2 regions of the Streptomyces sp. NBC_00122 genome follow, and region 2 is predicted to be linked to the other one. Evidence: riboswitches for the same ligand, from Rfam matches in the RefSeq annotation. Region 2 holds a riboswitch; the other holds the start of a gene.
What was found. A riboswitch is a leader RNA that binds a small molecule or an ion and turns the genes downstream of it on or off. The one in region 2 is predicted to bind S-adenosylmethionine.
Positions count from the first base shown of each region.

Region 1: linked by a shared signal. The riboswitch ahead of thrC (threonine synthase) and the one ahead of OG737_RS07130 (aminotransferase class V-fold PLP-dependent enzyme) in region 2 are both predicted to bind S-adenosylmethionine.

Region 1 covers NZ_CP108191.1:2,754,563-2,760,377, forward strand. The annotation lists gene OG737_RS12905 (MoaD/ThiS family protein) at 289-564, opposite strand; gene thrC (threonine synthase) at 601-1,899, opposite strand; SAM riboswitch class I at 1,893-2,049, opposite strand; gene OG737_RS12915 (glucosyl-3-phosphoglycerate synthase) at 2,236-3,186, shown strand; gene OG737_RS12920 (trehalose-6-phosphate synthase) at 3,233-4,681, shown strand; gene otsB (trehalose-phosphatase) at 4,690-5,538, opposite strand; gene OG737_RS12930 (DUF3263 domain-containing protein) at 5,572-5,808, opposite strand.
Region 2 covers NZ_CP108191.1:1,503,896-1,509,710, forward strand. The annotation lists gene OG737_RS07120 (rhomboid family intramembrane serine protease) at 1-176, shown strand, start outside; gene OG737_RS07125 (Lrp/AsnC ligand binding domain-containing protein) at 173-454, shown strand; gene OG737_RS07130 (aminotransferase class V-fold PLP-dependent enzyme) at 585-1,985, opposite strand; SAM riboswitch class IV at 2,202-2,318, opposite strand; gene trpD (anthranilate phosphoribosyltransferase) at 2,408-3,499, opposite strand; gene OG737_RS07140 (cytochrome bc complex cytochrome b subunit) at 3,661-5,292, opposite strand; gene OG737_RS07145 (Rieske 2Fe-2S domain-containing protein) at 5,289-5,815, opposite strand, start outside.

The sequences.
Region 1 (5,815 bases), 1.3 Mb from region 2:
ATCCGACGAGAATTCTGGACACCCAGAAACATTGAAATAGAGTGAAAATTTGGCATATCGCAGGGCAACTCGGGCCCGACATATCTCGCCAAAGCCCCATACCGCGCCTGCACATTGACCCGATGTCGACCCTCACGCGACCCGTTCATATGCTGCGGGCAAGTCCAGCGGAGGGGACTTCCCCAACTCTACCGTGCCCAATCAAACAGAATTGCCCCCTCCGCTTTTAGCGGAGGGGGCAATTACGGTTTTCGTGTTTCAGCAGCCGCCGGCACGGTGCCGGTCTGGTCAGCCTCCGGCGACGGCGGGAATGATCGAGACACCGGCGCCGTCAGGCGTCGCCGCCTCCAGCCCTCCCTCGAAGCGCACGTCGTCGTCGTTGACGTAGACGTTCACGAAGCGGCGCAGCTTGCCCTGGTCGTCCAGGACGCGGGCGGCGATGCCCGGGTGGCTCTTCTCCAACGACTCGATGACCTCGGCCAGGGTCGAGCCCTCGGCCGGGACCTCGGACACGCCGCCGGTGTAGGTGCGCAGGATGGTGGGGATGCGGACGTTGACGCTCATGGCGCTACTGCCTTTCCGGTAGGGCGGAGGAGATGGTCAGGCCAGGCCGGCGGCGCGGAACGCGTCCAGGCTCGGGCGGATGGTGGCGGTCTGCCCGCTGTCCGCGGCCACCGCCTCCAGGGTCTTGAGACCGTCACCGGTGTTCAGGACGACGGTGGTGAGCGCCGGGTCGAGCTGCCCGTTCTCGATGAGCTTCTTCGTGACGCCGACGGTCACACCGCCCGCGGTCTCGGCGAAGATGCCCTCGGTCTGCGCGAGGATCTTGATGGCCTCGACGACCTGCTCGTCGTCGACGTCCTCGACGAAGCCGCCGGTGCGCCGGGCGATGTCCAGGACGTACGGGCCGTCCGCCGGGTTGCCGATGGCGAGCGACTTGGCGATGGTGTTCGGCTTCTGCGGGCGGACCACGTCGTGGCCGGCCTTGAAGGCGGTGGACACCGGGGAGCAGCCCTCGGCCTGGGCGCCGAAGATCTTGTACGGCTTGTCCTCGACCAGACCGAGCTTGATCAGCTCCTGCAGGCCCTTGTCGATCTTCGTCAGCTGCGAGCCGGACGCGATCGGGATGACGATCTGGTCGGGCAGCTGCCAGCCGAGCTGCTCGCAGATCTCGTACGCCAGGGTCTTGGAGCCCTCGCCGTAGTACGGGCGCAGGTTGACGTTGACGAAGCCCCAGCCCTCGCCCAGCGGGTCGCCGATGAGCTCGGAGCAGAAGCGGTTCACGTCGTCGTAGTTGCCCTCGATGCCGACCAGGTCGCCACCGTAGACACCGGCCATGACGACCTTGCCCTGCTCCAGGTCGTGCGGGATGAACACGCAGGAGCGGAAACCGGCCCGGGCGGCCGCGGCGCCGACGGCGCCGGCCAGGTTGCCGGTGGAGGAGCAGGACAGCGTGGTGTAGCCGAAGGCGCGGGCGGCCTCGACGGCGATCGCGACGACGCGGTCCTTGAAGGAGTGCGTCGGGTTGCCGGAGTCGTCCTTGACGTAGAGCTTGCCGGTGACGCCGAGCTCCTTGGCCAGGTTCTGCGCGTCCACGAGCTTGGTGAAGCCCGGGTTCAGACTCGGCTTGGAGGCCACGTCCGCGGGGACGGGCAGCAGCGGCGCGTAACGCCAGATGTTGTTCGGGCCGGCCTCGATCGCGGCGCGCAGGGCCTCGGGGTCGCCGGTCGGGAGGTCGTAGGCGACTTCCAGAGGTCCGAAGCACTCGACGCACGCGAAGATGGGTCCGAGCTCGAAGCGGGTACCGCACTCGCGACAGGAAAGGCCGGTGGCGGGTCCGAGATCAACAGAGGTGAGATGCGTCTGTACAGCCATGATGGCGAGGCCCTTTCTCCTCATCTTCCCCATGGCGCACTTCGCCATGAGACGGAATTGGCACCTTCCCTAGCCGGGGACCTCGCGGGGGTGCGTGAAAACGCATCGCGAGAACCGACTGGAGGGTTGCCGGGGCTTCAACGGGCCGTGTCCCTCTGCCCCTCTGGATGAGCGGTATGGCACCGGGCTACGCGCTCTACGGCGCTCCCGGGCGTTTGTGCGCAAGGACCCCCGGCATGCGGTGGTCCTTTGCGTTGTTCAAGACTGTAACCGAAGGGCCGGGCGGTTGAGACAGCCGTCCGAACCGCGAGATGGATCGCATATGGGTCCAAACAAGTGACGATGCAGGGAGTACCGAGGGTGCTGGAAGAGGTGGAGCGCTGGCTGGCAGACCGCTCCTGGTCCGCCGCCGACCGACCGCTCGACCAGCTGCTGGACCGGAAACGGGCGGCTGGGACCACGGTCAGCGTGGTGCTGCCCGCGCTCGACGAGGAGGCCACCGTCGGCGCGATCGTCGAGGTGATCCGGCGCGAGCTGATCGAGGGACTGCCGTTCCCCCTGGTGGACGAACTAGTGGTGGTCGACTCGGGCTCCAGCGACCGGACGGCCGAGGTGGCGGCGAAGGCCGGCGCCCGCGTGGTGCACCGCGACGAGATCCTGCCGCGGATCCCGGCGCTGCCCGGCAAGGGCGAGGTGCTGTGGCGCTCCCTGCTGGCCACCGACGGGGACATCGTCTGCTTCGTCGACGCCGACCTGCGGGACTTCTCGGCCGACTTCGTCTCCGGGATCGTGGGGCCGCTGCTGACCGAACCGGACGTGCAGTTCGTCAAGGCGATGTACGACCGCCCGCTGGGCGACACCCCCGGCCAGGGCGGCCGGGTGACGGAGCTGGTGGCGCGCCCGCTGCTCAACCTGCACTGGCCGCAGCTCGCCGGTTTCGTCCAGCCGCTGGGCGGCGAGTACGCCGTACGCCGCTCCCTGCTGGAGCGGCTGCCGTTCCCCGTCGGGTACGGCGTCGAGCTGGGCCTGCTGGTGGACGCGCTGCACACGGTCGGGCTGGACGCGCTGGCCCAGGTGGACGTGGGCGTACGGGTCCACCGCCACCAGGACGGGCAGGCGCTGGGCCGGATGGCCGCGGCGATATACCGCACGGCGCAGCTGCGGCTCTCGCGCGGCCACTTGGTGCGGCCGGAGCTGACGCAGTTCGAACGGGGGCCGCAGGGGTTCGTGCCGCGGACGTACGCGGTGGACACGGAGGAGCGGCCGCCGATGGCGGGCGTGAAGGAGTACGCGGTGCGCCACGCGGCGTGACGCGGGGAACGGTTTGAGCGGACCCGGGCCGGGCTAGGTTCGCCGCATGGCTTCTCAGGTGCTCGTCGCCGCCAACCGCGGCCCGCTCTCGTACGCCCTCTCCGCCGAGGGCACGCTCAGTGCCCGGCGCGGCGGGGGCGGTCTCGTCTCCGGACTCTCCGCGGCGCTGGCGGAGCAGCCGGACGCGGTGTGGATCTGCGCGGCCCTGTCGGAGGCGGACCGGGAGGCGGTCCGCCGGGGCGTGGCCGAGCCCGGTGTCCGGATGCTGGACATCGATCCCACGGTGTACGACGACGCGTACAACGGCATCGCGAACTCGGTGCTGTGGTTCACCCACCACCACCTGTACGACATCCCGCGCACGCCGGTCTTCGACGCGGCGTTCCGCCGTCAGTGGGGGTCCTACGTGGAGTACAACCGGGCTTTCGCGGCGGCGCTGGCCGAGGAGGCCGCGGAGGGCGCCAGCGTCCTGGTGCAGGACTACCACCTGGCGCTCGTGCCGGGGCAGTTGCGGGAGCTGCGGCCGGACCTGCGGATCGGGCACTTCACGCACACGCCGTGGGCCGCGCGGCAGTTCATGGACATGCTCCCGGACGACATCCGCCGGGAGTTGGTGTGGGGGATGCTCGGGGCGGACCGGCTGGGCTTCCACACCTACAGCTGGGCGCTCGCCTTCATCACGAGCGCGCAGTTCGAGGACGCGAGCGGCATCGCGCGGACCCACCTGCCGAGCGGGGATGACCCGCTGCGCGGGGTGAAGCACATCAAGGCCGGCGGCGAGGCCCGGTTCACGCACGTGACCAAGTACCCGCTCGGGGTCGACGCGGACGAGCTGCGCGAGCTGGCGCACCGGCCGGAGGTGGAGGACAAGCTGGCGGCGCTGCGGGCGGAGGTCGGCGACCTGAAGACGATCGTCCGGGTGGACCGGACGGAGCTGTCGAAGAACATCGTGCGCGGGCTCCTCGCCTACCGGGAGCTGCTGACCACGCACCCCGAATGGCGCGGCCGGGTGGTGCACCTGGCGTCCGCGTACCCGTCCCGGCAGGACCTGAAGGTGTACCGGGACTACACGGAGTCGGTGCGGGAGCTGGCGGCCGCGGTGAACGCGGAGTTCGGCACGGCGGACTGGCGGCCGGTGCACGTGTCCGTGCAGGACGACTTCGCGCGCTCGCTCGCGGCGTACCGGATGGCGGACGTCGCGCTGGTGAACCCGGTGCGGGACGGGATGAACCTGGTGGCGAAGGAGATCCCGGTGGTGTCGGAGGCGGGGTGCGTGCTGGTGCTGTCGACCGGGGCGGGGGCGTACGAGGAGCTCCGCCAGGACGCGTTGACGGTGAACCCGTACGACGTGACGCAGACGGCCGAGGCGCTGCACGCGGCGCTGTCCATGCCGGACGCCGAGCGCGCGGACCGCACGAAGCGCCTGGCGGCGGCGGCCACCGCCCTCCCCCCGGCCCAGTGGTTCACGGCCCAACTCGCGGACCTCCAGGGCTGACCCGCGGGTCAGGAGCGCAGGGCCTCGGCAAGGGCGGCCAGGAAGGACGCCACCGCGCCGGGGCCCGGCAGGACCAGGTCGGCGCGGGCGGCGAGCTCCGGGACCTCGGCGGAGCCGCTGCACACCAGCAGCCCCGGCAGGCCGTCGGCCCGGCGCTTCTCGACCGCCGAGTACGCGGCCAGGTCGCCCAGGTCGTCGCCCGCGTACAGCACCGGCCCCGCGTCCTTCTCCGCGAGGAACTCCGTCAGGGCGACGCCCTTGTCCGTGCCCGGCGGCCTGAGCTCCAGCACGGCCCGGCCCGGTTCGACCATCAGCCCGTGCCGCGCGGCCAGCTCGGCCAGGGGTTCCCGGAGCGCCGCGAAGGCCGCCTCCGGGTCCTCGGCGCGGCGGGTGTGGACCGCCAGCGCCCGGCCCTTCTCCTCGATCCAGGTGCCCCGCCAGGCCCCGATCGAGTCCAGGAATCCCGGCAGCTCGGCCCGGACCGCCGCCACCCCGGGGTGTTCGGCGGGGGCGTGGACTATCCCGGTGACGGCGTCCCAGCGTTCGGCCCCGTAGTGGCCGAGGACCACCAGGTGTTCCAGTCCGGGGACCCCGGCGAAGCCCCCGTAGCGGACGGCGACGCCCGCCGGCCGGCCGGTGACCACGGCCACCGAGGCCACCTCGGGGGCCAGCGCGGCCAGGGCGGGTACGGCTCCGGGGTGGGCCCGGGCCTGGTCCGGGTCCGGGACGATGTCGGCGAGGGTCCCGTCGAAGTCCAGGGCGACCACGGACCGGCGGGGTGCGCGGAGCAGGGCTTCGAGTCCCTCGCGTCCGGCTGCGGTGACGGGCATCGGCAAGTCGTGCGGATGGCTCCCCATACGGACGACCCTAACGGCCCAGCCGCGTGACGGCTATCGCCTGGCCCGCTGGGCCTCGCGGATCCGGCGCAGGCGGTTCACCGTGCCCGGGGCGTGCGCCAGCGCGCGGGGGTCGTCCATCAGCGCGTTGAGCAGCTGGTAGTAGCGGACCGGGGTCATCCCCAGCCCCTCCCGTATCGCGCGCTCCTTGGCCCCGGGCCCGGGCCACGTGCGTCCCTCGTACGCGAGCACCGCGGCCTCCGTGGCCGTCAGCTGCCCCTCGTCCGTCATACGGCCA
Region 2 (5,815 bases):
TCTGGTTCGCCCTCCAGTGGGTGGCCGCGCACCGGGCGGGCAGCGGGCCGGGCGTCGCCTATCTGGCCCACCTGGTGGGCTTCTCGGTCGGCTTCTTGTACGCGTGGGCGCGCTATCGGCGTACGACTACAGTGGGGCGACCAGCGACGGCCACCGAGGGAGACAGCCAGCCGTGATCACCGCGATCGTGCTCATCAAGACCAGCGTGGACCGCATCCCCGAGATCGCCGAGGCCATCGCCGCGCTGGAAAGCGTCAGCGAGGTCTACTCCGTCACGGGGACGTACGACCTGATCGCGCTGGTCCGCGTGGCCCGTCACGAGAACCTGGCGGACATCATCCCGGGCCGCATCAGCAAGATCCCGGGCGTCGAGGCGACGGACACGCACGTGGCGTTCCGTACGTACTCCCAGCACGACCTGGAAGCCGCCTTCGCGATCGGTCTCGACGCCTAAGCGGCGCCTAAGCGGCCTGTTTTCAGCGTGGGCAGCGCCCCGCCCGGCCGGGCGGGGCGGCCCTCGGCGAGCCGGCGGACGTGGCCGCGCGGTCGCCGTCGCAACCCCCTGCGTCATGCCCCGCGGCCCGTCAGACGGCGGGGACGCAGCGGCCCTCCTCCGTGCGGTACTGCCACTTCGCGCCGTCCGCGACGAGCTCCTTCACCGCGCGGACGAAGCGCTCCACGTGCTCGTCGGGGGTGCCGGCGCCGAAGCTGACGCGAATGGCGTTGAGGGACCGCTCCCCCGGGGCCGCCTCCGGGGCGCCGCATTCGCCCTGGGCCTGCGGCTCGCTGCCCAGCAGGGTGCGGACCAGCGGGTGGGCGCAGAAGAGACCGTCGCGGACGCCGATGCCGTACTCGGCGGAGAGGGCGGCCGCGAAGTGGGAGCTGTTCCAGCCGTCCACCACGAAGGAGATGACGCCGACGCGCGGCGCGTCGTCCCCGAAGAGGGACAGGACGCGGACCGCCGGGACGTCCGCCAGGCCCTCCCGGACCTTGGCGATGAGGTGGCGCTCGCGGGCGACCAGGTTCTCGAAGCCCGCCTCGGTCAGGGCCTTGCAGGCGGAGGCGATGGAGTAGACGCCGATGACGTTCGGGGAGCCGGCCTCGTGGCGGGCGGCGGTGGTGTGCCACTCGACGTCCACACCGCCGTCCTCGCGCCGGGCGACCTTGCGGGAGGCGCCGCCGCCCGCGAGGTACGGCTCGGCCTCCCGCAGCCAGTCGGCGCGCCCGGCGAGGACGCCCGAGCCGAAGGGGGCGTACAGCTTGTGGCCGGAGAAGGCGACCCAGTCCACGTCGAGGTCCTGCACGGAGACGGGGTGGTGCGGGGCGAGCTGGGCGGCGTCCAGGACGATCCGCGCGCCGTGGGCGTGCGCGGCGGCCGCGAGCTCCTTCACCGGCCACAGCTCACCGGTGACGTTGGACGCCCCGGTGACACAGACCAGGGCCGGGCCGTGGGGCTCCCGGTCGGCCAGGGCCCGCTCCAGGGTGGCGACGGCCTCGTCCGGGGTGCGGGGGGCGTTGAGGTAGGTGACCTGCGCGTCCACCCACGGCAGCAGCGAGGCGTGGTGCTCGGTCTCGAAGACGAAGACCTGGCAGCCGGCCGGGAGCACGGCGGCGAGCAGGTTCAGGGAGTCCGTGGTGGACCGGGTGAAGATCACCTGGTCGGAGGGGCGGCAGTCGAGGAACCCGGCGACCGTGACGCGGCTCTGCTCGAAGAGGTCCGTGGAGAGCTGCGAGAGGTATCCGGCGCCGCGGTGCACGCTGCCGTAGTACGGGGCGTACGCGGCGACGTCGTCCCAGACCCGCTGGAGCGCCGGGGCGCTGGCCGCGTAGTCGAGGGCCGCGTAGGTGACCTCGCCACCGGTGACGAGCGGGACGGTGACGTCCCGGCCGAGGACCGGCAGCGGCTCGGCACAGGCGGGGTCGACGGCGGTGGCGGCGGCAGCGGTATCAGCGGCGGCGGTGACGACGTTCAGGGATGCGGACATGGCGGAATCTCCCGGCAGGCAGGGGTGAATGGCTTCGGTGTGCCCGTACGCGGGTACGGCTCGGCGGCCGACGGGGGTACGGGAAGTCCCCGGACCGAAGGCGGGTACACGGAAGTGACCCTGATCCGAGGGTGAAGAAGGGGCGGAGTCGCCCTATCGCATTCGCTTGCTCACGGAAAAACGCTCCTCGATAGACCAGGACCCCTGGTGTCGAGGGATCCGCGCTTGCCGTAGACCTTTCTGTCTACGGCCTGGTCATCACCCGGGGCACCCCGCCACGGAAGGAGGGTTGCCGGACAGCAAGCCGGGGCCTAAACGCTGTCACTCGTGACCTGTTCAGCATCCTGCCACATGATCCCCCGTGCGCAAGCCACCGGTCCGAATGGCGGACCGGCGGCTTGGCCGAAAACGATCAATCGGAATCAGGCGTTGCTGGCCGCCACCCAGCGCTCCAGCGCGGCCCGGGCCGCACCCGAGTCGATCGACTCCGCCGCGCGGGTGATGCCGGCCGCGATCTGCTCCTCCAAGGTGCCCGTGCCCGGGTCCAGGGCCACCAGGGCGGCCGCCGAGTTCAGCAGGACGGCGTCGCGGACCGGGCCCGTCTCGCCGGAGAACAGGCGGCGGGCGACGTCAGCGTTGTACGAGGCGTCCGCGCCGCGCAGCTCCGACACGTCGACGAGGGCGATGCCGACGTCCCGCGGGTCGAAGGGCTGCTCCGAGACCTTGCCGTCGCGGACCCACCACACCCGCGAGGTCGCGGTCGTGGTCAGCTCGTCCAGGCCGTCGTCGCCGCGGAAGACCAGCGCGGAAGAGCCCCGCTCGGCGAGCACGCCCGCCACGATCGGGGCCATCCGGGCATCGGCCACGCCCGTCGCCTGGGCCCGTACCTTCGCCGGATTGGTCAGCGGACCGAGGAAGTTGAAGGTGGTCCGGATGCCCAGCTCCTTGCGGGCTGCGGCCACGTGCCGCAGCGCCGGGTGGAACTTCACCGCGAAGCAGAAGGTGATGCCGGCCTCCTCCGCGACCTCGGCGACCCGCGCGGGGGTCAGGTCGAGGTTGACGCCGAGCTTCTCCAGGACGTCCGAGGCCCCGCTCGCGGAGGACGCGGCCCGGTTGCCGTGCTTGACCACCTTGGCACCCGTACCGGCCACCACGACCGCCGACATCGTCGAGATGTTCACCGTTTTGGCCCCGTCGCCGCCCGTGCCGACGATGTCCACCGTCCGGCCGGGCACCTCGATCAGGTTGGCGTGCTCGTACATGGTCCGTACGAGGCCGTTGATCTCCGCGACCGTCTCCCCCTTGGCCCGCAGTGCGACCGCGAAGCCGGCGATCTGGGCGTCGGTGGCCTCCCCGCGCATGATCTTGTCCATGGCCCAGGCGGTGTCGTCGGCGCGCAGGTCCTGGCCGGTCAGCAGAGCGTCGAGAACGCCCGGCCAATTGGGGGTACCCCCGGACGGAGTCTGGGGGAGGGCCGGCACCCCACCGGCGTCAGCCGGACTCTGACCGCTCATGGTCTGCTCCTGGATCCGTCGGCAAGCACTGAGGACTCCACCCTATCGAGCCCCAGGGACGGCAAAGAGCCCCGTCCAGACACTGGACGGGGCTCTCGCCGTGGCGACACCAGGACTGACCGAAATCAGTCCCTCATGCGGTCAAGCGGTCGTACGGGAGATCAGTGGTGGCCGTGGCCGCTCTGGATCTCCTTGTACTCCTCCACCGTGGGCTTCGGAATCTGGTTGCCCTCGGCGTAGAAGCCCTTGCTGAGCTTCGCGCGCAGCTTCTCGCCGAGCTTCACCTTGCGCTCGACACCGTTCTCGTCGACCGTCGGGCCGATCTCGATCGGCTCGTACGTGGTGTACGAGGTGAGCGTGTGCAGCTTGCCCTGCGGGAGCGGCTCGTGGACCTCGACGAACTCACCGTGCGGCAGGCGCTTGATGATGCCGGTCTCGCGACCGTGCAGCACCTTGTCCCGGTCCCGGCGCTGGAGGCCGAGGCAGATCCGCTTGGTGGCGATGAAGGCGAGGACCGGGACGACGAAGAAGCCGATCCGGACGAACCAGGTGATCGAGTTGATCGAGAGGTGGAAGTACTGCGCGAACATGTCGTTTCCACCGCCGATCAGGAGCACGATGTACTCCGCGATCCAGGCGACACCGAAGCCCGTACGGCTCGGGACGTTGCGCGGGCGGTCCAGGATGTGGTGCTCGCGCTTGTCCCCGGTGACCCAGGACTCGATGAACGGCCAGGCGGCGATCGAGCCCAGCACCAGCGGGAAGAGCAGCAGCGGGATGAACACGCCCAGGACGAGCGTGTGGCCCCACAGGTTGATCTCCCAGCCGGGCATGGCTCGGATCAGGCCTTCCGGCATACCCATGTACCAGTCGGGCTGCGCACCGGTGGACACGTGGTCCGGGCGGTACGGGCCGAGCGCCCAGATCGGGTTGATCGAGGCGATCGCCGCGATGGCCGCGATGACGCCGAAGACCAGGAAGAAGAAGCCTCCGGCCTTGGCCATGTAGACCGGCAGCAGCGGCATGCCGACGACGTTGTCGTTCGTCTTGCCGGGACCCGCGAACTGGGTGTGCTTGTGGTAGAAGACCAGGATCAGGTGGGCCACCAGCAGGCCCATCATGATGCCGGGCAGCAGCAGGATGTGGATCGAGTAGAACCGCGCGACGAAGTCGCCGCCCGGGAACTCTCCGCCGAAGAGGAAGAACGACAGGTACGTGCCGATGACCGGCACGGACAGGATCGCGCCCTCCATGAAGCGGACACCGGTACCCGACAGCAGGTCGTCCGGCAGCGAGTAACCGGTGAAACCGGTGAACATGCCGAGGACCAGCAGCAGGAAGCCGAAGATCCAGTTGACCTCACGCGGCTTGCGGAACGCGCCGGTGAAGAAGACGCGCATCATGTGCACGACCATGCCCGCGACGAAGATCAGCGCGGCCCAGTGGTGGATCTGCCGGATGAGCAGACCACCGCGGACGTCGAAGCTGATGTCCAGTGTCGAGGCGAAGGCCTCGGACATCAGGACGCCCTGCATCGGCACGTACGAGCCGTGGTACACGACCTCGTTCATGCTCGGGTGGAAGAACAGCGTCAGGTACACACCCGTGAGGATGATGATGATGAAGCTGTAGAGGCAGATCTCACCCAGCATGAAGGACCAGTGGTCCGGGAAGATCTTGCGCATGTTGGACTTGGCCAGGCTGTAGATGCCCAGGCGGCCGTCCGCCCAGTCCGCTACGCGCTCGCCGGCGGGCGCTTTGCGCGCCGTCTTGGACTCAGTGGCAGTGCTCATCCGCGCTCCCAGAAGGCAGGACCGACGGGCTCTTCGAAGTCGCCGAGCGCTTCGAGGAAGCCTTCGTCATTCACACCGATCCGCAGCTGCGGAAGCGCGTGACCGGCCGGGCCGAAGATGACTCGGGCGCCGTCGGAGAGGTCGAAGGTGGACTGGTGGCACGGGCAGAGCACGTGGTGCGTCTGCTGCTCGTACAGGCTGATCGGGCAGCCGACGTGGGTGCAGATCTTGGAGTAGGCCACGATGCCCTCGTGGGACCACTCCAGCTCCTGCTTGTCCTTGATGTCCTCCGGCTTGATGCGGACGATCATCAGGGCGGCCTTGGCGATCTGGACCTGGAAGTCGTGCTGCTCCTCCTCCAGGCCTTCCGGCATGGCGAAGGTCAGCGAACCGACGGCCACGTCCTCGGGACGCAGCGGCTCCATCGTGTTCTGGTTGATGAGCAGCTTGCCCTTGGCCCACAGCGTCTTGCGCAGCTTTTCCTCGGGCAGCGGACCGGTGTCACGCAGGAGCATGACGGCGG